3 regions of the Streptosporangium sp. NPDC002524 genome follow, and region 2 is predicted to be linked to each of the others. Evidence: riboswitches for the same ligand, from Rfam matches in the RefSeq annotation. Region 2 holds a riboswitch; each other region holds the start of a gene.
What was found. Region 2 has a riboswitch for S-adenosylmethionine ahead of ABT053_RS41495 (glutathione S-transferase C-terminal domain-containing protein). Riboswitches for the same ligand answer to the same signal wherever they lie in the genome.

Region 1 (7,611 bases), on a different contig from region 2:
CGCGGGGCCGTGCCGGTCGTCGAGCGCGGCCATGCCCGCGTACAGGGCGATCGAGGACATCCCGCTGGCGACGCCGTACCCGAGGAGGGTGACCGGCAGCACGGTGGGGGCCGCCGCGACCAGGAGCGTGCCGGCGCTCATCCCGGCCATCCCGGTCCAGATGACGGCCCGGCGGCCGATCCGCCCGGTCAGCCAGGGCAGGACGAGGCCGGTGAGGATGCCGCCGACGGCCATCGCCGTCCCGTGCAGGCCGGCGACCGCCTGGGACAGGCCCTGGTCGAGGCGGAGCAGCGGGAGCGCGGCGCTGAGGCCGTACAGGTAGGTGGCGAAGACGCCGAGCTGGAGGTAGATCAGCCAGGTCGCGCGGTCGCGGATCAGCCGGACGGGCGCGATCGGGGTCAACTCGGTCTCCCGTACACAGAAAAAGTGAAATAGCCGCAAAAACTATCTCATACGGGTCTAAATCTGGCTGACGGCCCGGGTGTCACCCGAGGGCGTCGAGCGGCTCCGGTCTCACCCCGGAGGGCGAGCGGCCCGAGTCTCGCCCGAGGGCGTCGAGCGGCCCGGGCGTCACCCGAGGGCGTCGAGCTGCTCGGCGAACCACCGGTGCGGGGGGAGCGCGGTCGCCGCGGCGGCCAGCAGGACGCCCCTCCTGGCGCGCTCGGCCGAGGGCATCGTGAGGCCCTCGTGCAGCGCGGCGGCCGTGGCCGAGACGTCGTAGGGGTTCACCGTCAGCGCGTGCTCGCCCAGCTCGGCGGCGGCGCCCGCCTCCCGCGACAGCACCAGCGCGCTGTACGGCGACAGGATCGGCCCCTCCTTGGCCACCAGGTTCATGCCGTCGCGGATCGGGTTGACCAGCAGCACGTCGGCCAGCCGGTAGGCGGCGAGCGAGCGCGGGTAGTCGTCGTCGACGTTGAGGATCAGCGGGTCCCAGTCCTCGGTGGCGTACTCGTCCTCGATCTCCTCGGCGCAGCGCTGCACCGCCGCCGTGTACTCGCGATATTCGGGCAGGTCGTGCCGGGAGGGGTAGGCGAAGGCGAGGTGCGTGACCCGGCCGTGCCACTCCGGGTGGGCCGCGAGGAACTGCTTGTAGGCGACCAGGCCCCGCACGATGTTCTTCGACAGCTCCGTCCTGTCGATCCGCACGATCAGCCTGCGGTCGCCCACCTGGGCGCGGAGCGCGGCCATGTGGGACTCCACGTCGGGCTCGGAGGCCCGGGTCCACAGCGCCTTGCCGTCGACGCCCAGGCTGTGGGTGCCGATCCGGGTCGTCCTGCCCGCGTGCGTGACCGTACGCTCCCCGCGGTCGACCCGCGCGCCGAGCACCGTCTCGCAGCAGTCCATGAACGCCCCGCCCCAGCGGGCGGTGAGGAACCCCGCGTGGTCGGCGCCCAGGATGCCTTCGAGGAGCTCGGCCGCGACGTCGTCGGGGAGCAGGTTGAAGTATTCGGGCGGCGCCCACGGCGTGTGCGAGAAGTGCGCCACCCGCAGGTCGGGGCGCTCCCCCCTGAGCATCGCCGGGGCCAGGCTCAGGTGGTAGTCCTGCACCATCACCCGCGCCCCGTGCGGGGCCTCCTCGGCGAGCGCCATCGCGAACGCCTCGTTGTACGACTGGTACGACTCCCACTCCCGGCGGAACCTGGCGTCGAAGTACGGCCGGTTGGGGGTGTCGTAGAGGAGGTGGTGGACGAACCAGAGGGTGGAGTTGGCGACCGCGTTGTAGGCGCGGTGGAAGGTCGCCGGGGGGATGTCGAGCATCCGCAGCGCCCCGGTGTCGTAGCCCGCCTGGTCGAGCCGGCCGCCGGGCGCCAGCCGCACGGCGCCGCGGTCGCCGTCGGACAGCGCCGCGCAGACCCACAGGACGTCGAGGTCCCTCGCGACCTCCGACAGGCCGGAGACCAGGCCGCCACCTCCCCTGCGCATGGACAGCGAGCCGTCCTCGGAGAGGGTGAAGGAGACGGGGCCGCGGTTGGAGGCCACCAGGATCGCGCTCATCGATTCTCCTTGAGCGTGGAGACCCCCAAGGTTAACCGGCACCTTGTCGGAATGTCCTCGCTCTTCGGGTCAAGGAAGGAAGGGCGTTCATCGAATTGTGTCAGCTCTTGTCAGCAGGTGGAGTGATGAGGCCCGCCATGTCACCCTTTTTGTGGCGGGGAGGGAGGGTCACCATCCGCGATCCCCGACCGTAGGATGTCCAGCGACCGTGACCGCTGATGGGGGCCCGTGATGGCGCTGGACGAGATGACCGAGGACCTGGCCCGAGCGGCCGCCCAAGGTGACCACCGCGCTCTCGGTGAGCTGCTGAAGCGGATCGAGCCCGCCGTGCTCAGGCACTGCGGCCGGATCCTCCCCTTCCGGCAGGACGCCGAGGAGGCCTGCCAGGACACCCTGCTCGCGGTGGCGCGCAACATCGGCCGCTTCGAGGGGCGTGCCCGGTTCAGCACCTGGCTGCACATCGTGACCGCCAACTGCGCCAGGACCACCTACCGCTCGCTGAAGCGCCGCGCGGCCGAGCAGAGCTCCGACGAGCTTCCGCTGCAGAAGCCGGACGTCGCCCGGGTGAGCGTGATCGCCGGGTCCCGGCTGGACCTGCTCGACGCGATGGAGGCGCTGGAGGCCGAGAAGCCGGAGCTGGCCCAGGCGCTGGTGCTGCGCGACATCTGCCAGCTCGACTACAACGAGGTGGCCGAGCAGCTGCGCATCCCGCTGGGGACCGCCAAGTCACGGATCCACCAGGCGCGCAAGTACGTCCAGGGCGCCCTGGGCGACGCCTACGGCTTCTGACCGGCCACCCGGTCCGGGGGCGTGTCCGCTTTGAGCGGCCGCCCGGGATGAGTGGGTTGCCCGGCACGAGCGGACTGTTCGACATGAGCGGGTTGCCTGGTCCGGGGGCGTGCCCGCTTTGAGCGGCCGCCCGGTGCGAGCGGGTTGCCTGACATGAGCGGGCTGCCCGGTCCGGGGGCGTGCCCGCTTTGAGCGGCCGTCCGGCCGGAGTGCCCGCCCGATCGGGGTGGGGCGTCGGCCCGGCGGGGCCGTGCCCGGCCGGGGGCGATGACCGGCCGGGAGCGGCACCCGGCCGCTGGGTGCCGTCCGGGAATCTCCTCCGCGTGGCGCGCGGCTTCGACGGCCTCGGGAGGACTCGTCTGATCTAAAGTGGCGTTGCCCGCGTCACGTGATCGATCGGTGACCCGCGGTGATCTCCCCTCACGCTTCTGGAAACCGAGGCCGAGGAGAGACCACATGTCCCGCAGACATGCCGCCGGCGCCGGGTGCGTCCTGGCGGTCATCGCACTCGCCCTGGCCGCCGTGCCGGCCGGCGCCGACCGCCGGGCGGCGAGCGCCCCGGGCACGACCGCCGCCTCGTCCGCGTCGGCCATGTCGCCCGCCTCGCCCGCCTCGCCCGCCTCGTCCGCGTTGGCCTTGTCGCCCGCGTCGGCCCTGTCTGCCGCGTCGGCCGTGATGCAACCCCCGCCGGGCATGCTGGAGGCGCTCCAGCGCGATCTCGGTCTCACCGCGGCCCAGGCTCAGGCCCGCCTGCTCAACGAGGCCCGCCTGACCCCGATCGCGCTGCGGCTGACCAAGAGGCTCGGTCCCCGTTTCGGCGGCACCTGGCTCCGGGGAAACAGCGCGCAGTCCCTGGTGATGGCCACCACCAGCGCCGCCGACATCCCCATGATCGTCTCCGCGGGCGCCCTGGCGGAGGTCGTCCCCAGGTCGTTCGCGGAGCTCGCCGCGATCAAGAAGAAGCTCGACAGCACCCTGCCGGCCCAGCCGCTCGTGTCGAGCGTGCGCTACGTCGACGTGAAGCGGAACAAGGTGGTCGTCCTCGCCCCGCTCCCCAACGTCGCCCAGACCGTCGTCGAGAGCGCCGGCGTGGACGAGACCGCGGTGGTCGTGCTGCCCTCCACCGAGGTTCCCCAGCCGCTGTACAACCTGGTGGGCGGGGAGGCCTACTACATCGGTGTCACCAGCCGCTGCTCGATCGGCTTCTCCGTGCTCAAGGGCACCCAGAACGGTTTCGTCAGCGCCGGGCACTGCGGCAGGACCGGCGACACCACCACCGGCTTCAACCGCGTCATCCAGGGCACCTTCCAGGGGTCGTCCTTCCCGGGCAACGACTACTCCTGGGTCGCCGTCAACGCCAGCTGGACGGCGACCCCGGCGGTGGACAACGGCGAGGGCGGCACCGTGCCCGTCGCCGGAGCCCGGGTCGCCATCGAGGGGGCCTCGGTCTGCCGGTCGGGCTCCACCACCGACTGGCACTGCGGCCTCATCCAGCAGCGCGACGCCAGCGTCACCTACCCCCAGGGCACCGTCTTCCAGCTGACCCGCACCAACGTCTGCGCCGAACCCGGCGACTCCGGAGGCTCCTTCATCTCCGTCGACCAGGCCCAGGGCGTCACCTCGGGGGGCTCCGGCGACTGCAGCCAGGGCGGCACCACCTACTTCCAGCCGGTCGCCGAGATCCTCACCGCCTACGGCCTGAGCCTGAGGACCACCGCGGGCAACCCGCCGCCACCGGTCACGGGCACCTGCATCGGCTTCCCGAACACCTACACCGGCACCCTGTCCGCCGGTCAGTCCGTCTACCAGCCGAACAACCTCTACTACCGCTCGACCGTCACGGGCCTGCACACCGGCTGCCTGGACGGCGTCGACGGCACCGACTTCGACCTGTACCTGCAGAAGTGGAACGGCGCGAGCTGGACGGTCGTCGCCACCTCCGACAGCGCGGGCCCCGACGAGAGGATCTCCTACACCGGCACGGCCGGCTACTACCGCTACCGGGTGTTCTCCGCGGCCGGCTCCGGCCCCTACACCCTGGGGTACCGGACCCCGTAGCCCGCGGCGACCGGGAGGAGAGGTGAGGTCCCCGCCGGGCCCGGCGGGGACCTCACCGGCTTTCCCCGGCGGGTGCCGGATGCCCCACGACCGGCGGACCGGCCCCGGTTGTCCGCTGGATAACACGTCATGTCTCGCACAGTGAGACAAGGAGTCAGGAGGGCGGCGGGGCGGGGTAGAGTGCTTAGGACCTGCGCGTCAGGTTCACAACTGAATATTTGCTCATCCAGAGGGGTGGAGGGACCGGCCCTGCGAAGCCCCGGCAACCATCCCGGTTCAAGACTCGCGATCTGCGCGAGGTCGGCCGGGACAGGTGCCAATTCCGGTCTGTGACCAGGGTGGTCCGCAGACGAAGATGAGGGAAAGGCCTCGCTTCATGGCGCTCGCAACCACTGAGAACAACCCCACCACCTCCTCCGGCCGTGTTGGCGGCGCGCGTGACCCGCGCTTCGGCCCCGCCGTGGCCCTCTCCTGCCGGGAGTGCGGTGCCCGCTACGACCTCGGCCCCAGCTTCGCGTGTAACGAGTGTTTCGGGCCCCTTGAGATCGCGTACGACTTCGGGCGTGTGACCCGGGAGCGGATCGCCGAGGGGCCGACCAACATCTGGCGCTACCGCTCGCTGCTGCCCGTCCCCGAGGACGTGGCCGGCAAGCCCAACATGGCGCCCGGCTGGACCAAGCTCGTCAACGCCGGAAACCTCGCCCGCGAGCTGGGGATCCGCTCCCTGCACGTGAAGGACGACTCCGGCAACCCCACGCACTCCTTCAAGGACCGCGTGGTGGCCATCGCCGTCGAGGCCGCCCGCAGCTTCGGCTTCCACACCCTCTCGTGCTCCTCCACCGGCAACCTGGCCGGCGCCGTGACCGCCGCCGCCGCGCGGGCCGGGCTGGACGCCTGCGTGTTCATCCCCTCCGACCTGGAGCAGGCCAAGATCGTCATGGCCTCCGTGTACGGCGGCAGGCTCATCGGCATCGAGGGCACCTACGACGACGTCAACCGCTTCTGCTCCGAGCTCATCGGCGACGAGCTGGGCGACCAGTGGGGCTTCGTCAACGTCAACCTCCGGCCCTACTACGCGGAGGGGTCCAAGACCCTGGCGTACGAGATCGCCGAGCAGCTCGGCTGGCGCATCCCCGACCAGATCGTCATCCCGGTCGCGTCGGGCTCGCAGCTCACGAAGGTCGACAAGGGCTTCAAGGAGCTGATCGCGCTCGGCCTGGTCGAGGAGAAGCCTTACAAGATCTTCGCGGCCCAGGCCGAGGGGTGCTCCCCGGTCTCCGCCGCCTACAAGGCGGGCCACGACGTGATCCGCCCGGTCAAGCCGGACACGATCGCCAAGTCGCTGGCGATCGGCAACCCGGCCGACGGCCCGTACGTCCTGGACATCGCCCGCCGCACCGGCGGGGCGGTCGAGGACGTCACCGACGCCGAGATCGTCGACGCGATCCGGCTGCTGGCCAGGACCGAGGGCATCTTCGCCGAGACCGCCGGAGGCGTCGTCGTCGGGGTGCTGCGCAAGCTGGTCGCCTCGGGAACGCTCGACCCCGACGCCGAGACCGTGGTCCTCAACACCGGCGACGGTCTCAAGACCCTTGACGCGGTCGCCGCGGAGGCGCGCCCGACCGCGGTGATTCGGCCGTCCCTTGACGCATTCCGTGCGGCTATCGCCTAGAAATCGTGAAAGGTACTGAATTATGAGCGTTTCTGTGCGGATTCCGACGATTCTCCGGACTTACACCGATGGTGCTGCCGAGGTGAACGGAGAGGGAGAGACCCTGCGCGATGTTCTGCAGAAGCTCGACGCGGACTTCCCGGGGATCGGGGCCCGGATTCTCGATGAATCGGGAAAGATCCGACGTTTTGTCAACGTCTATGTCGGGGATGAGGACGTCCGTTTTGTCGACAACCTCGACACGGCCACGCCCTCCGGCGTCCAGGTCTCCATCATCCCGGCGGTGGCCGGAGGCTGATCCTCCCGCCCTGGCGCGGCCCTGACCGTCCAGCGCCGCCCCAGCGCCATCCTGGCGCCACCCCTGGGGGCGCCCCGACTCCACGGCACCCGCCCGGCTCCGGCCGGGCGGGTGCCGTGTTTTATGACACAAGCTCATATTTGTGGAGAGGACGAGCAATGTAACCCTCAACTAACTAATAGTGATAATGAAACTTTGTTCTCGTACTAAAAGCTCTCGTAAAGAGGTAGTTTGGTGCTTGACTCTGTTGCCCTACCGCTTCCCACAGGTATGGTCGGAACGATCGCCGCGGCGAAGTCCGCTTCGGCGATTGAGGACTTCGCGAGAGGAATGGGCGTCGTCCTTAAGACCAGTAAGAGGAGTCGCAAGTGGCGCAGGGCACCGTCAAATGGTTCAACGCGGACAAGGGCTACGGCTTCATCGCGGTAGACGGTGGTAAGGATGTGTTCGTCCATTACTCCGCGATCATGATGGATGGCTACCGTGCCCTCGAGCAGGGCCAGCGGGTCGAGTTCGAGATCACCCAGGGTCAGAAGGGTCCGCAGGCGGAATCCGTCCGGGCGGTCTGACATAGCCGTTTCGTGAATTCGCAGGGAAGAACCGGTGGATCCCGCGGTATCGCAGTCCGCTGGATCCTCACCGCCTAAGCCCGGCTCGCCTTCCCCCCACAGGCGAGCCGGGCTTTCGCGTCGTACGGGGTGAGCGGGCCGGGTGCGCAGGCCCGGTGTGCGGGCAGGGTGCGCGGGGGATGTGCGCGCGAGTGACGCGCGGTGCGCCGGTGCGGCGGAGAGCCCGCGGG
Region 2 (7,611 bases):
ACGGCGCCTGCGCCGGGCTCGGCATGGTCCACGCCCTGCTCTGCGACCTGGTCTTCACCGCCGCCGAGGCCAAGTGGACCACCGCCTTCGCCCGGCGCGGCCTGATCGCCGAGTACGGCATGTCGTGGGTCCTGCCTCGCCTGATCGGTCAGGCCAGGGCCATGGACCTGCTGCTGTCGGGCCGTACGTTCACCGGCGCCGAGGCGTACGAGCTGGGCCTGGCCGGGCGGTCGGTGCCGGGGGAGGGGCTGATGGAGGAGACGCTCGCCTACGCCCGCGAGCTGGCGACGCACAGCTCCCCGGCCTCGATGGCCGTGATCAAGCGTCAGGTCTGGGGTGACTGGCAGCAGAGCCTGGAGGCGTCGGAGCGGGCCGCGACGCGCCTGATGGCCGAGTCCTTCGGCCGGCCGGACTTCGCCGAGGGCGTCGCCAGCTTCGTCGAGCGCCGCGCCCCCGGTTTCCCGCCCCTGTAGGTCCTGTGTAGGTCTTTCGAACGTCCCGGCGGCCTTCCGTTTCGTCGAGCGCGCGATGCCGTGGAGCACGGGACGCCGCCGGGACGCCGAGGTGGGATGGCGTCCGGCGCGAGTGGGGTGAGGCCGTCCGGGATCAGGCGGGCGACTCTCCGGTGACGAGCACCGCGAGGCCGTCGAGGATGCGCTCCATGCCGAAGTCGAACTCGTCCTCGGGGCCGCTGGACATGTCGAAGACCCGGCCTTCGAGAAGCTCGTGGATCTCGGGGAAGCGCTCGGCGTCGGTGAGCCTGGCGAGCGCCTGGCCGTAATCGGACAGCATCTCCTCGTCGGTGACCTGGGAGGCGTCGAAGGCCTCCTGGAGGTCGGCCAGGAGCGCCACCTCGGTCCTGACGAAGCCGTTGACCAGCAGCAGCGCCGCCATCTTCGTGCCCGGGTCGAGCCCGGTGCCGCGCAGGCAGCGCAGCCCGGCCTCCAGCCAGGCGACGTGGTTGGGCATGATCCCCGGGCCCGTGATGGGGATGCGCAGCGACCAGGGGTGCCGTTGCAGGGCGGCGCGCATGGCGGCGGCCCAGCGGTGGATGCCGCGCCGCCAGTCGTCGCCCGGCTCCGGGAGGGTGGGGGGCGGGCCGAGCACCGCGTCCGTGATGAGCGTGAGCAGGTCGTCCTTGGCGGAGACGTAGCGGTAGAGAGCCATCGTGGAGACGCCGAGCTCAGCGGCGATCTTGCTCATCGAGACCGCGGCGAGCCCGTCGGCGGAGCCCACCCGCAGGGCCGCCTCCACGATGTGCTCCAGGCTCAGGGTGCGCTTGGGACCCTTGCCCGGCCGCTCGCGCAGGCCCCAGGCGATCTCCACGCTCTCCGGCACTTCCATCGCGCTCCCGGGCTTGACCGTCCTTTCCTGCGAGTGTATACCTTACGCAATATCGCGTATGCCATAAACAGTAGAGCGTACGCCATACACAGGAGGGGTAGTGGAACCAGCGATAGAGGTGTCCGGCCTCACCAAGTCCTACGGCCGGGTCGCCGTGCTGACCGGTGTCGACCTGCGCGTCGCCAAGGGCAGCGTGTACGCGCTGCTCGGTTCCAACGGCGCGGGCAAGACGACGACCGTGCGCACCCTGGCGACGTTGGTCGCGCCGGACGCGGGACGGGCCACGGTCGCCGGGTTCGACGTCGTACGCGACCGCCGCCGCGTCCGCCGCGCCATCAGCCTGACCGGCCAGCACGCGGCGGTCGACGAGCTGCTCACCGGCGAGGAGAACCTCCGGATGATGGGACGGCTGTCCGGCCTGTCACGCGGAGGGGCCCGCCGCAGGGCGGCCGAGCTGCTGGAGCGGTTCGACCTGGTCGAGGCGGGGAAGCGGCGGGTAGGCACGTACTCGGGGGGCATGTGGCGACGCCTGGACCTGGCCGCGGGGCTCGTCGGCGCGCCCTCGGTGATCTTTCTCGACGAGCCGACCACGGGGCTCGACGTGCGGAGCAGGCAGGCGATGTGGGAGGTGATCACCCGCCTCACCGGGTCGGGCACCACGGTCTTCCTGACCACCCAGTACCTGGAGGAGGCCGACAGCCTGGCCGACAGGATCGCGCTGCTCGACGGGGGGCGCGTGGTGGCGGAGGGCACCGCCGACGAGCTCAAGGCGAGGGTCGCCGCCTGGCGGCTGGACCTCGTCCTGGCCGACGCCCGGTCGTTCGCCGAGGTGACGCGCCTGCTCGGGGCGCGTGCCGTCCACACCGATCCCGGCAGGCTGACCGTCGGGGCGGCCACCGGCGGGAGCGCCGCGGAGATCCGCGCGCTGCTGGACGAGGTCGACCCGGGGCGTTCGGCGGTCGAGCGGTTCACCGTGCGGGGCGCCACGCTCGACGACGCGTTCCTCGCGCTGACGAACAGGGAGCCGGCGAGCGGGGGGCGGACGAACAGGGATTCGACGAAGGGGGAGCCGATGAACAGGGAGCCGGCGAACGGTCGGCCGGCGAACGGTGGGCCGGCGAGCGGGGAGCGGGCCGGTGTCTGAACTCGTCGCCTGGCCGGTGATGACCGGCCGTGCCGTCCGGCTGTCGCTGCGCAACCTCGACGCGCTGCTCACCTCGTTCCTGATGCCCGTCCTGGTCATGCTGCTGTTCGTCTACCTGTTCGGCGGCGCGATCCAGACCGGCGTCGACTACGTCACCTACGCCGTCCCCGGCATCCTCGTCATGTGCGCGTCCTACGGCGCCTCCCTGACCGCGGTCGCCGTCAGCCAGGACATGAGCCGGGGGATCGTCGACAGGTTCAGGTCGATGGACGTCGGCGGCGGGGCGTTCCTGGGCGGGCACGTGGCCGCCAGCACCGTGCGCAACCTCGCCTCGCTCGTCATCGTGTTCGTCGTCGCGTTTCTGCTCGGCTTCCGGGCGGAGGCGGGCCTGTCCGGCTGGGCCGCGGCGGCGGGGATCCTGGTGGTGTTCGTCCTGGCCGTCTCCGCGGTCTCGGCCGTGGTCGGCCTGCTGTCCAGGACGCCGGAGGCGGCGGGCGGCTTCACCTTCCTCGTGATGTTCCTGCCCTACCCGAGCAGCGCCTTCGTCCCGGTGCACACCATGCCCGCGTGGCTGCACGGGTTCGCGGAGAACCAGCCGGCCACGCCGATCATCGAGTCCGTGCGCGGCCTGCTGCTCGGTCAGCCGGTGGGGAGCGACCCGTGGAAGGCGCTGGCCTGGTGCGGCGGTTTCCTGCTGGTCTCCGCGATTCTCTCCGGCCTGCTGTTCCGCCGCCGCGCCCGCTGAGGCAACGGGTCCCTTCACGGAAGGCGTCACGCCGGACCTTTACGCAAGGCGTCGTGCCGGATGCCACCGGGCCCCGAGGGCGGGCCCGGTGGCATCCGGCTGCGGATCCCGGGATCCGCGGCCAGGTGGCCGGCTCAGCTGACCAGGGTGAGCCAGTGCGGCGTGTCCCCGAAGGGGGCGGTGCGGGCGGTGACGGCCTCCATCAGCCAGGCGGCCGAGGCGCGGGCGCTCTCCACCACGCCGGGCGGGTAGGCGTACTTGACCAGGTGCTCCTCGAACTCGTCCTCGTCGTCCAGGAAGACCCGGCTCGCGCGGCCCTTCAGCAGGTTCCGGCGGGTCCGGATCACGTCGAGGTCCAGGTCGACCATGGTGACCTCGCCGTCCTTCCACTCCGGCACCGTGGAGACGTCGCAGTAGATCTCGTGCTTGTGCGGGGCGGCGTTGAAGGCGGCCGTCCACCAGGCGTCGCGGGGGAAGAGCATCACGAACGGATGCGGCCAGGCGACCGCGGGGCCGTCGCCCTTGTGGCCGCTGGAGTCGGCCACGCACCCCGTCCACACACCGTGCTCGTCCTCGCCGAGCAGCAGGCCGCGGTGGTGCCAGTGCAGTGAGCCGTCGTACTTGCGGTAGACCACGTTCACGCTCTCATAGGACATTCCCCGACATTAAGGCTTGACAGAGATTCATGTATTTCCTACCTTCTAAATAGGTTAAGAGTGTCAGTGAGAAGCCCCGGCTGGCTGACCGGCAACCCTCGCACCGCGGCGGGGTGCCCCCGGGGGAGACCAGGCGGCACGGTGGGCGTGCCGCAAGCGCGGACCCCCTCAAGGGTCACCGAGACATGCCCGGGAGTGCCACATGTCGAAGACCAGCACACTGAACCACGCGAGCCCCGTCGACCTCGACACCCACGGCCACTACCGGCCCGGTGGCAGGCCCGGCCCGCGTTACCCCTTCCAGGGGCGCATCGGCACACCGGCCTTCCCCGCGGAGCCGGGCCGCTACCACCTCTACGTCGCGGCCGTCTGTCCGTACGCGCAGCGCGCGGCCATCGTGCGCTCCCTCAAGGGACTCCAGGACGTGGTCTCGCTCTCCTACGTCGACGACGAGCGCGACGGGCGCGGATGGGCCTTCCGCGAGCGGCGCGGCGCCGACCCGGTCAACGGGTTCACCCTCCTGCGGCAGGCGTACGAGGTGACCGAGCCCGGCTTCGACGGGCACGTCTCGGTGCCGGTGCTGTGGGACAGGACGACCGGCCGCGTCGTCAGCAACGACTTCCCCCATATCACGATCGACCTGGCCACCCGGTTCGGCGGCGACCCCGACGCCGACCTCTACCCGGAGGAGCTCAGGCCGGAGATCGACGAGCTCAACACGAGGATCTACGAGATCGTCAACACGGCGGCGGGCCGCGTGGCGGCGGCCACCACCGAGGCCGCGTACACCGAGGCGCGCGCGGCCGTGGTCGCCTTCCTGGACGAGCTGGACGACCGCCTGGCCGACCGCAGGTTCCTGTTCGGCTCGGGGATCACCGAGTCGGACGTGCGGCTCTGGCCGACCCTGCTCCGCTTCGACCTGAGCGACAACCCGGCGGCCAGGATCAGCGAGCGCCCGCTCACCGCCTTCCCCAACCTGTGGGACTACGCCAGGGACCTGTACGCCCACCCCGCCTTCCGCGAGAACACCGACTTCACCGTCATCGCCCCCGGGAAGGGCGAGACCGACGCCTGGCGGATCCCGGTCGAGCCGCTGCATGCCGACTGGGACCAGCCGCACCGCAGAGCCGCCGTATGAGCGCCTCGATCGCCGTCGTCGGCGCCGGCCCGACGGGCACCTGCCTGGTGGAGCGCATCTGCGCCAACGCCACCGACCTGCTCGGCTGGCCGTCGCTGGACGTCCACGTGATCGACCCCCACCCGCCGGGCGGCGGGCGCGTCTGGCGGCACGACCAGCCGGACCTGCTCTGGATGAACTCCGCCGCCGCCGACGTGACGCTCTTCACCGACGAGTCGGTGCGCTGCGAGGGGCCGATCCGCCCCGGGCCCACGCTGGCCGAGTGGCTCGGCGGCGACCCCGGCAGGTTCGCCTCCCGCCCGGCGCAGAACGGCTACCTCTCCCACGTCTTCCGGCACGCGGTGGCGAACGCCCCGCGCGGCGTCCGGGTGCACGTGCACGCCGCCCGCGCCGTCGACCTCGCCGACGTCCCCGGCGGGCAGGCGGTGAAGCTGGAGGACGGCCGGACGATCGAGGCCGACGCGGTGATCCTGGCCCAGGGACACGGCGACGTGACGCCGACGAGGGAGGAGGGCGCGCTGGCCGGCCTGGCCGAGCGCGGGGGACTGCGCTACCTGCCCACCGGCTACGCGGCGGACCTCGACCTGGACGGCGTCCCCGCCGGAGAGCCGGTGATCATGCGGGGGATGGGGCTCGCCTTCGTCGACCTGATGGTGCTGCTCACCTCGGGCCGGGGCGGCCGGTTCGTCCGCGAGTACGACGGGGAGCTGGTCTACCTGCCCAGCGGGCGCGAGCCCCACATGCACGTGGGGTCGCGGCGCGGGGTGCCGTACCACTCCAAGACCGGTTACCCCTTCACGGGCGCCCGCCCGCCGGTGCCGCGCTTCCTCACCCGCGAGGCGCTGGGCGAGGGGCCGTGGGACTTCCGCCGGGATGTGTGGCCGCTGGTCGCCAAGGAGCTGGCCTTCGCGTACTACCACGAGCTCGTCACCGCCCACCCCAAGCGCGTCAAGCGGAGCTGGGCGGAGTTCGAGGAGGGCTTCGCCGCAGAGGAGTGGCGCAGCCTCGCGATGCGCAAGCTGATCCGCGAGACCGTGCCCCGGCACCAGGACCGGCTCGACTTCGACCGGCTCGACCGGCCGCTGGACGGCATCCGGTTCGGCGACCAGGCCGGGCTGCAGAAGTGGATGCACGGCTATCTCGCCGCCGACCTGCGGCGACGCTCCGACCCCGCGCACAGCGCCGACCACGCGATGATCCTCGGACTGCTCTCCGCCTACGGGGTCCTCGCCGAGCTGGGCATCTCCGACCCGTGGTTCGCCGGGTTCTTCAGCTACGTCGCCAGCGGCCCGCCGGGACCCCGGCTGGAGGAGCTGCGCGCCCTCGCCAGGGCGGGGGTGGTCACCTTCCTCGGCGCGAACGTCAAGGTCGACCACCACGACGGGCGCTGGCGGGCACAGACCCCCAGCGTGCCCGGCGGCGTGACGGCCACCACCCTCGTCGAGGCGCGGCTGCCCGCGCCCAGCGTGAGCCGGGCCGTCGACCCGCTCGTCTCCGCGCTCCGCGACCGGGGCGAGCTCGACGAGGAGTCGGGCCTGGTGAACGTACGGCCCGCCGACCGCCGCCTGCTCGACAGGTCGGGCACCCCGCACCCCCGCAGGTTCGCCTTCGGCCCCTGGGTCGTCGGCGGCCGGGCCACCGGCGGCTTCGCCAGGCCCCGCCTCAACGCCCCGCTCTTCCGCCACGCCGACGCCCTCGCCCGGATCGTGCTGTCCGAGGCCGCCGGAACCCAGATACGACGGCACGTCGCATGAAGCGGTCCGACCGACCCGACCGGTACGCCGTACCGGAGCCCGTAGTACGGAACCAGGCAACAGGAAAGCGCGAGGAGAAGAACGTGAAGTTGCGATGGGGCGCCCTGGCGCTCGCCGGAGTGCTGGCGCTCGCGGCGTGCGGAGCCGAGAGCGGGGCCCCGGGCGCGGCGGCCGGAGGAGAGGGAGGCGGTGGCGCCGGTGGTGACGGCGGGTCGCTCGTCTGGGCGGTGGAGACGCAGCCGATCACCTTCAACCCGCAGCAGTGGGGCCAGAACAAGGCCCGCCTGCTGGTCCACAACCAGTTCGACGCGCTGATCGCCCGGGGCAGGAACGGCGAGTTCCTGCCGTGGCTGGCCACCTCCTGGAAGGTCTCCGACGACGGGCTCACCTACACCTTCGAGCTCCGCGACGACGTCACCTTCCACGACGGCGAGAAGTTCGACGCCGCCTCGGTGAAGGCGAACCTCGACCAGCTCGTCTCGCCCGGCTACAACGCCGCGGTCAGCGCCATCCAGCTGCGCAACTTCGACAGGGCCGAGGCGACCGCGCCGCACACCCTGAAGGTCACGCTGAAGGCCCCCGACGGACTGTTCCTCGACTTCCTCTCCTCCCCGTACGCGGGCCAGGTCTCCCCGAAGTCGCTGAAGAACGCCAAGGACCTCAAGGCGGGCGGCGTCGACGTGGTCGGCACCGGGCCGTTCATCCTCGACCGGTTCACCCCCGGCCAGGAGGTCCACTACAAGCGCAACCCGGCCTACAACTGGCCGCCCACCGGCTCCGCCCACCAGGGACCGGCGCACCTGGCCGAGATCACGTACCGCTTCCTGCCC
Region 3 (7,611 bases), on a different contig from region 2:
GGTCCCCTGGGTGCGGGCCGACCCCGGTGCCGTCCTCTCCGGGCGCCGGGCGGCCGACCTGCTGGCCGGTCTCGATCAGGGCTACGTACGGCCGCGCCCCGACCTGACCCTCCAGAGGCCCGCGTGAAGCCAACCCGTCCCGGCGTTCTCGTCGGGATCTTCCTCGTGTTCGCGATCCTCACCTGGGGGCTGCTGAAGCCGCTCTACTCGGACCTGCCGACCGTGCCGTGGACGGCGATCCCGACGGTGCTGCTGCTGGCGATCGGCGAGTTCTACAGCGGGTGGATGACGAAGGCCAGGATCGAGCGCAAGCCCGACACCAAGCCCGTCGAGCCCCTGGCCGTGGCCCGCCTGGCCGCCCTGGCGAAGGCGTCGGCGTACGGAGGGGCGATCTTCGGCGGGATCTTCGCCGGGTTCACCCTCTACACGGTGGAGCTGCTGGAGCAGGAGGTCCCGCGCCGTGACTTCTTCATCACCGGCGGGTCGCTGCTGGTGTGCGTGCTGCTGATCTGCTCGGCCCTGTACCTGGAGCACTGCTGCAAGGTTCCCAAGGACTCCGCGGACGACGACCGCTGAGGTGCTCCCCCGGCGGCGCTGGGGTTCCGCGCCCGGTGGTGTGAAGGTTCCGCGTCCGGAGGTGTGAAGGTTCCGCGCCCGGTGGTGTGAAGGTTCCGCGTCCGGAGGCGTAGAGGTTCCGCGTCCGGCGTGGAGGTTCCGCGTCCGGTCCCGCCTCGCCGTCCGTCGCCGGGGTCCGGCCGTCCGTCGGCGGGAGACCGCGCGGGCCTCACCGCCTCGACGCCTCACCGCCTCGACACCTCACCGCCTCGACACCTCACCGCCTCGTCGCTTCGACGCCTCGCCGTCCGCCGGCGGGACTCCGCCGGGAGGGGCGTCGCGTCAGCGCGGTCGCCTCGCCGTCCACTTGCGCCCGAAGAGCATGATGACCGGGAGCGTGCAGACCAGCGCCCCGGCGACGGCCAGGGGGCGCTCCAGCCACCAGAACAGGTCCGGCCGCACCCTCTCGCCGGGCCCGCCGCCCGCCACCCACCAGGTCAGCGCCACCCAGATCGCCATCCCGGTCGTGTGGAACAGGAACAGCGGGAGCGCGAACCGGTTGACCATCTCGTTCACGCGCTGCCAGCGGGGGCGTTCGAGCAGGCGTTCCATGGACGGCCTCAGCACCTCCACCAGGCCGATCTGGAAGATCAGGAGCGCCACGATGACGAAGGTGGGCGGCGCCATGTTGGAGAGCTTGTCGCCGGGGACGCCCACCATCGACCCCGGGTAGATGCCCGAGTAGACCAGGCCGAAGAGGGCGAACAACCCGGTCCACAGGATGGCGACGTCGAAGCGGCGGGGAAGCGCCACCACCCGGTCGTAGAAGAAACCGGCCTGGTGGGCGAGCCCCCAGACGATGATCATGTTGAGCCAGCCCGCGGCCTCGTACCCGTAGCGCAGCCGCAGCACGTCGACGACGAGCGCCGCCCCCGCCAGCCAGATCAGGGCCAGCACGTCGTAGTGCCGGTGCAGCCAGAGCGAGATCGGGAGCAGGGCGATCAGCACGAGGTAGACGCCGATGAACCAGAGCGGGCTGATGACGAGCAGGACCACGCGGTCCATCCACTCGATCCCGAACGCCCACGCCACGAGCACGCCGAACACGATCCAGGTCCCGGCCAGCGCCAGCGCGGGGATCGCGAGGCTCCGGATGCGCCGCGAGACGAAGGTGCCGATGCCGACGCCGCGCTCGCAGGCCCGGTTCCACGAGAGCAGGTGGACGTATCCGCCCACGTAGAAGAAGAGCGGCAGCACCTGCAGCAGCCACGTCAGGATCCACAGCCCGGAGGTGAAACCCAGCGGGCTCGTCGGCGAGGGGCCGTCGGGGCCCCACTGCAGGATCGTGAACGCCCAGTGCCAGACGACCACGACGATCAGGCTGAACGCGCGCAGCCAGTCGACGTACCGGTCGCGCCGCGGCCCGTCCGCGACCGGAGGGACCTCGGGGGCCGAGGACGCCACGGGCGCCGAGGACGCCACGGGCGCTGAGGGCGCCGAGGGCGCTGAGGTGGCGGGGGCCGCGGGGGTCGCCCTCTCCTGGTCCTCACCGGGTTCGATCATGCGGTTCCAACCGTGCCTCACTTGTCGATGTCGCCGACGACGAAGAACATCGAGCCCAGGATGGCCACCATGTCCGCGACCAGGTGGCCGGGAAGCATCTCGCGCAGCACCTGGACGTTGTTGAAGGAGGCCGAGCGGAGCTTCATCCGCCACGGCGTCTTCTCCCCGCGCGAGACCAGGTAGTAGCCGTTGAGGCCGAGCGGGCTCTCCGTCCAGGCGTACGTGTGGCCCTCGGGGACCTTCAGCACCTTGGGCAGGCGCTGGTTGACCGGCCCCGGGGGCAGGTCGAGGAGGCGTTCCACGCAGGCGTCGGCGAGGTCGAGGGAGACCTTCACCTGTTCCAGCAGCACCTCGAAGCGGGCGTGGCAGTCTCCCGCCGACCGGGTGACGACCTTCACCGGCAGCTCGCCGTAGGCGAGGTAGGGCTCGTCCCTGCGCAGGTCGACGTCGAGGCCCGCGGCGCGGGCGATGGGGCCGCTCACGCCGTACTGCATGATCGTCTCGCGGTCGAGGACGCCCACCCCGCGCGTGCGGGCGAGGAAGATCTCGTTCCCGGTGACCAGGTTCTCGATGTCGGGCAGCCGCCGCCGCACGTCGGCCACGGCCTGGGAGACCCGGCCCGTCCACCCCTCGGGGATCTCCTCCTTGAGGCCGCCGACCCGGTTGAACATGTAGTGCATGCGCCCGCCGGAGATCTCCTCCATCACGGCCTGGAGGGTCTCGCGCTCCCGGAACGCGTAGAACATCGGGGTGATCGCGCCGAGCTCCAGCGGGTAGGAGCCGAGGAACATCAGGTGGCTGAGCACCCGGTTGAGCTCGGCCATCAGCGTGCGCGTCCAGACCGCCCTGACCGGCACCTCCATGCCGAGCATCCGCTCCACCGCGAGCACGACGCCCAGCTCGTTGGCGAACGCCGACAGCCAGTCGTGCCGGTTGGCCAGCACGATGATCTGCCGGTAGTCGCGCACCTCGAAGAGCTTCTCCGCGCCCCGGTGCATGTAGCCCACGACCGGCTCGGCCGAGCTGATCCGCTCGCCGTCCAGGGTGAGGCGCAGCCGCAGCACGCCGTGCGTGGACGGGTGCTGCGGGCCGATGTTGAGGATCATGTCCTCGGTCGCGAGCTCCTTGCCGTGCGCCCCCCGCACGGCCTCGGCTCCCGCCCCCATTCCCACGTTCAGCTCGCGGGGCGCGCCTTCAGTCATAGGGCCATGCTGTCACGTCAGCCGCGCGAGGCAAGATCCCGCAGGGCGTCGACCAACCGGTCGACGTGCTCGGAGGTCGTGCCGATGCCGATGGAGGCGCGGACGGCGGAGGCGGTGACGTCGTCGCAGCCACCGTCCTTGGCGCCCAGCAGGTGCCGTACGAAGGGGTGGGCGCAGAACTTGCCGTCGCGGACGCCGATGCCGTAGTCGCCGGACAGGGCCTCGGCGACCTCGCGGGCGGTGAAGCCGTCGACCACGAAGGAGACGATGCCGACGCGCGGGTGGTCCGGGCCCCACAGGGACAGCTCGTGCACGCCGGGGACCGAGGCGAGGCCCGCGCGCAGGCGCCCGAGGAGGCGCTCCTCCTCGCGGACCAGCGGGGTCCAGCCGGTGGCGGTGAGGGCGTCGCAGGCCGCGGCGAGCGCGACGGCGCCCAGCACGTTCGGGGTCCCGGCCTCGTGCCGGGCCTCGGGGTCGTCGTGCCACTCGGTGCCGTCGTCCTCCACGGCCTTCACCGCGCCGCCGCCCCGCAGGTACGGGTCGGCCTCGGCGAGCCAGTCGGAACGGCCGATCAGCGCGCCCGTGCCGAACGGCGCGTAGAGCTTGTGGCCGGAGAAGACCACGTAGTCCAGGTCGAGCGCCGTCAGGTTGAGGCGGCGGTGCGGGACGAGCTGCGCGGCGTCGACGAGGACGCGGGCCCCGTGGCGGTGGGCGATGTGGGCCAGCGCGGCGATCGGCCAGAGCTCCCCGGTGACGTTGGAGGCGGCGGTCACGACGAGCAGCTTGGGGCCGTCGATCGCGGCGAGGGCGTCGTCGGCGGCGCGGACGGCCTCGCCGGGGAAGGCGGGGGCGGCGAGCCGCACGACCCGGTCCCAGGGCAGCAGCGAGGCGTGGTGCTCGGTCTCGAAGACCACCGCGGTGGTGCCCTCGGGCAGGCTGCGGGCGAGCAGGTTGGTCGCGTCCGTGGTGTTGCGGGTGAAGATCACCGAGTCGTCGGGACGGGCGCCGACGAAGGCGCGGACCGTGTGCCTGGCCTGCTCGTAGCGGGCCGTGGTCAGCTGGGACGCGTACCCGGCGCCGCGGTGGACGCTGGAGTAGGCCGGGAGCGCGGCGGCGACGGCGGCGCTCACCGGCTCCAGACAGGGGGCGCTCGCGGCGTAGTCGAGGTTGGCGTAGCGGACGAGCCTGCCGCCCCTGACCGGGACCTCCAGGTCCGAGCCGAGCACGGCCGGGATCGGGCGGTCACCGGAGGACGCGCGGGTCTCGGGGACGCTCACCGGGACGACGGGGCTCTCGGGGGTGCTGAAGATCGTCAGGGTGGACATGCCAGGGCTCCTTCGAGGTCATCGGACCCCAACCCGTGACACAGGTGCCTGGAGCCCGCGCTTGCCCGGCACACCTCGTGCCGGACCAGGTCCTCACCCGGGGCACCCCGCCGCGGACGCGAGGGTTGCCGGCCAGCGAGCCGGGGCTTGTCACTGGCACTCATGACCTACGGGGGAACTATAACCGACACCCCGCGGTGCCTCGCAAGTCCGAAACGTGATCAACCCGGTATCGGAGCCGGGGCGAGCGCCCTCGGAGGCACTTGGCGAATTTGACAGCGAAGCGTGATGACGGGGAAGGAACTTCGGGCGCCTCCCGGTCGTCCTGGCAGTCAGCCGGACAAGCGTTCGGGCAGTTGGCCGACGGTGTGTGCATGCGCCGACCGACGAAGGAGAAATCAATGGACTGGGTGACCAACCCGGAGATATGGATAGGGTTCTTCACCCTTGTCGCCCTGGAGATCGTCCTGGGAATCGACAACATCATCTTCATCTCGATCCTGGTGAGCAAGCTCCCGCCCGAACAGCGCGACAAGGCGCGCAGGCTCGGCCTCGCCGTCGCCCTGATCAGCCGCCTGTTGCTGCTGCTGGCGCTGTCGTGGGTGGTGAGACTCACCGAACCGATGTTCGAGGTCTTCGGGCAGGGGATATCGGGGCGCGACCTGATCCTGATACTCGGCGGCCTGTTCCTGCTGGGCAAGAGCGTCCACGAGATGCACGGCAGCCTGGAGGGCGACTCCGGCCACTCCGAGGGCAGGGTGGCCGCGTCCTTCACCTCGGTGATCATCCAGATCATGATCCTCGACGTCGTCTTCTCGCTCGACTCGGTGATCACCGCGGTCGGCATGGTCGACGAACTGGGTGTCATGATCGCGGCCGTCATCGTCTCGGTCATCGTGATGCTGGTCGCCTCCGGGCCGATCAGCCGCTTCGTGGAACGGCACCCGAGCATCAAGATGCTCGCCCTGTCCTTCCTGGTGCTGATCGGCGTCGTGCTCATCGCCGAGGGCTTCGAGCAGCACATCTCCAAGGGCTACATCTACTTCGCGATGGCGTTCTCCCTGCTGGTGGAGCTGCTGAACATCCGGATGCGCGGCAAGGCGAAGAAGCGGAAGCCGGTCGAGCTGCGTTCCCGCTACGAGGCCGACGACCAGACCGGCACGGAGAGGCCGGAGAGCCCGGAGACACCGGGAACCCCGGCGAACCCGGTGGGCCAGGCGGCTCCGGCGGGTCAGACGGCTCCGGCGGGCCGGGCGGACGAGCGGGGCGAGAGGGGAAAGCCCGACGAGCGGCCCGGCTCCTGAGCCGGGGGTCAGCGAGACCGGGGATTACGATGCCTACGTGCGCTTTGATCCCTGGAATCCGGAATTCGTCGCCCACCCCTACGACGTCTACGACGAGCTGAGACGAGAGCGGCCGGTCAGCTTCTTCGAGCCGACCGGCCAGTGGCTGGTGGCCAGGCACGCCGACGTCAACGCGCTGCTGCGGGACCGCAGGCTCGGCCGCTCCTACCTGCACGTGGCCTCGCACCGGGAGTTCGGCAGGCCGGACGACCCCGACTTCCAGGACCCGTTCTGGCGGGTGATCAGGGCGGGGATGCTCGACGTCGAGCCGCCGGTGCACACCAGGCTCCGGCGGCTGGTGTCGAAGGCGTTCACCCCCCGCATGGTCGAGGCGCTCCGCCCCAAGGTCGCCCGGATGGCCGGGGAGCTGGTGGACGACTTCGTCGGGCGCGGCGGCGGGGACCTGATCGCCGAGGTCGCCGAGCCGCTCCCGGTCACCGTGATCGCCGAGATGCTCGGCGTCCCCGAGGCCGACCGGCACCTGCTGCGTCCCTGGTCGGCCGACATCTGCGGCATGTACGAGCTCCAGCCGTCGATCGAGGCCCAGCACACGGCCGTACGGGCGGCCGAGGAGTTCTCCGCCTACCTCGTCGAGCTGGCCCGCGCCCGCAGGGCCGACCCCGGGGACGACCTGATCAGCGCGCTCGCCCTGGTGGCCGACGAGGGCGACAGGCTCACCGAGGAGGAGCTGGTCGGCACCTGCGTGCTGCTGCTCAACGCCGGGCACGAGGCCACCGTCAACGTCACCGGCAACGGCTGGTGGTCGCTGTTCCGCAACCCGGCCGAGCTGGACCGGCTCCGCGCCGACCACGCCCTGCTGCCCACGGCGGTCGAGGAGCTGATGCGCTGGGACACCCCGCTGCAGATGTTCGAACGCTGGGTGCTGGAGGACATCTCGGTGGGCGGGATCGACATCCCGCGCGGCACCGAGGTGGCACTGCTGTTCGGCTCGGCCAACCGCGACCCCGAGGTCTTCGCCGACCCCGCCCGCCTGGACGTGGGCCGGGCCGACAACCCGCACATCTCCTTCGGCGCCGGGATCCACTTCTGCCTGGGGGCCCCGCTGGCGAGGGTCGAGCTGATCGAGTCCTTCGGCGCCCTGCTGCGCAAGGCGCCGAAGATGGAACTCGCCGCCGAGCCGTCCTGGGGACCGGGCTACGTCATCCGCGGTCTGGAATCCCTCCAGGTACGGGTCTGAGAGCGGGTGCGAGTCTGAGAGCGGGTGCGGGTCCAAGAGCGGTCCGGCGCGTGACCCGAGTGCCGCCACGCACGGCCGTGCGGCACCCCGCCCGCTTCGCCGGAACCCCCGGAACCTCGGAACCCCCAGAAGCCCGGAACCCCCGCAACCCCGGGGCCTCCGGAGCCCTCGGAACCCTGGAGCTCTCGGAAGCCCGGAGCCCCCGGAGCCCCCGGAACCCCCGAGCCTTCGAAACCTCGGAACCCTCGGAACCCCTGGCCGGGCGGCCCCCCGCCGGAACGGTGTCGGCCCGCCAGGTCAGAGACGGCTCTGCGAGAGCCAGCCGAACCCGCCGAGGCCGCCCGCGGCGATGAGCTCCGCCTCCTCCGAGGCCCTCGCGAGGGCCTGCAGGTAGCCGCGCGGGTCGTTCCTGGCCTGCTCGACCG

Region 1: linked by a shared signal. The riboswitch ahead of thrC (threonine synthase) and the one ahead of ABT053_RS41495 (glutathione S-transferase C-terminal domain-containing protein) in region 2 are both predicted to bind S-adenosylmethionine.
Region 3: linked by a shared signal. The riboswitch ahead of ABT053_RS27270 (aminotransferase class V-fold PLP-dependent enzyme) and the one ahead of ABT053_RS41495 (glutathione S-transferase C-terminal domain-containing protein) in region 2 are both predicted to bind S-adenosylmethionine.

What each region holds. Positions count from the first base shown of each region.
Region 1 is NZ_JBEOWK010000049.1:472-8,082, reverse strand. It holds gene ABT053_RS42135 (MFS transporter) at 1-402, opposite strand, end outside; gene ABT053_RS42130 (alpha,alpha-trehalose-phosphate synthase (UDP-forming)) at 571-1,995, opposite strand; gene ABT053_RS42125 (RNA polymerase sigma factor) at 2,227-2,784, shown strand; gene ABT053_RS42120 (S1 family peptidase) at 3,241-4,842, shown strand; SAM riboswitch class I at 5,062-5,204, shown strand; gene thrC (threonine synthase) at 5,219-6,514, shown strand; gene ABT053_RS42110 (MoaD/ThiS family protein) at 6,537-6,812, shown strand; gene ABT053_RS42105 (cold-shock protein) at 7,181-7,381, shown strand.
Region 2 is NZ_JBEOWK010000045.1:9,436-17,046, forward strand. It holds gene ABT053_RS41470 (enoyl-CoA hydratase-related protein) at 1-473, shown strand, start outside; gene ABT053_RS41475 (TetR/AcrR family transcriptional regulator) at 607-1,344, opposite strand; gene ABT053_RS41480 (ATP-binding cassette domain-containing protein) at 1,445-2,488, shown strand; gene ABT053_RS41485 (ABC transporter permease) at 2,481-3,233, shown strand; gene ABT053_RS41490 (DUF402 domain-containing protein) at 3,368-3,889, opposite strand; SAM riboswitch class IV at 3,942-4,054, shown strand; gene ABT053_RS41495 (glutathione S-transferase C-terminal domain-containing protein) at 4,092-5,027, shown strand; gene ABT053_RS41500 (FAD/NAD(P)-binding protein) at 5,024-6,781, shown strand; gene ABT053_RS41505 (ABC transporter substrate-binding protein) at 6,865-7,611, shown strand, end outside.
Region 3 is NZ_JBEOWK010000016.1:235,303-242,913, reverse strand. It holds gene folK (2-amino-4-hydroxy-6-hydroxymethyldihydropteridine diphosphokinase) at 1-127, shown strand, start outside; gene ABT053_RS27285 (DUF3180 domain-containing protein) at 124-576, shown strand; gene ABT053_RS27280 (acyltransferase family protein) at 898-2,118, opposite strand; gene ABT053_RS27275 (NADH-quinone oxidoreductase subunit D) at 2,136-3,320, opposite strand; gene ABT053_RS27270 (aminotransferase class V-fold PLP-dependent enzyme) at 3,338-4,645, opposite strand; SAM riboswitch class IV at 4,698-4,813, opposite strand; gene ABT053_RS27265 (TerC family protein) at 5,047-5,949, shown strand; gene ABT053_RS27260 (cytochrome P450) at 5,987-7,186, shown strand; gene ABT053_RS27255 (SAM-dependent methyltransferase) at 7,484-7,611, opposite strand, start outside.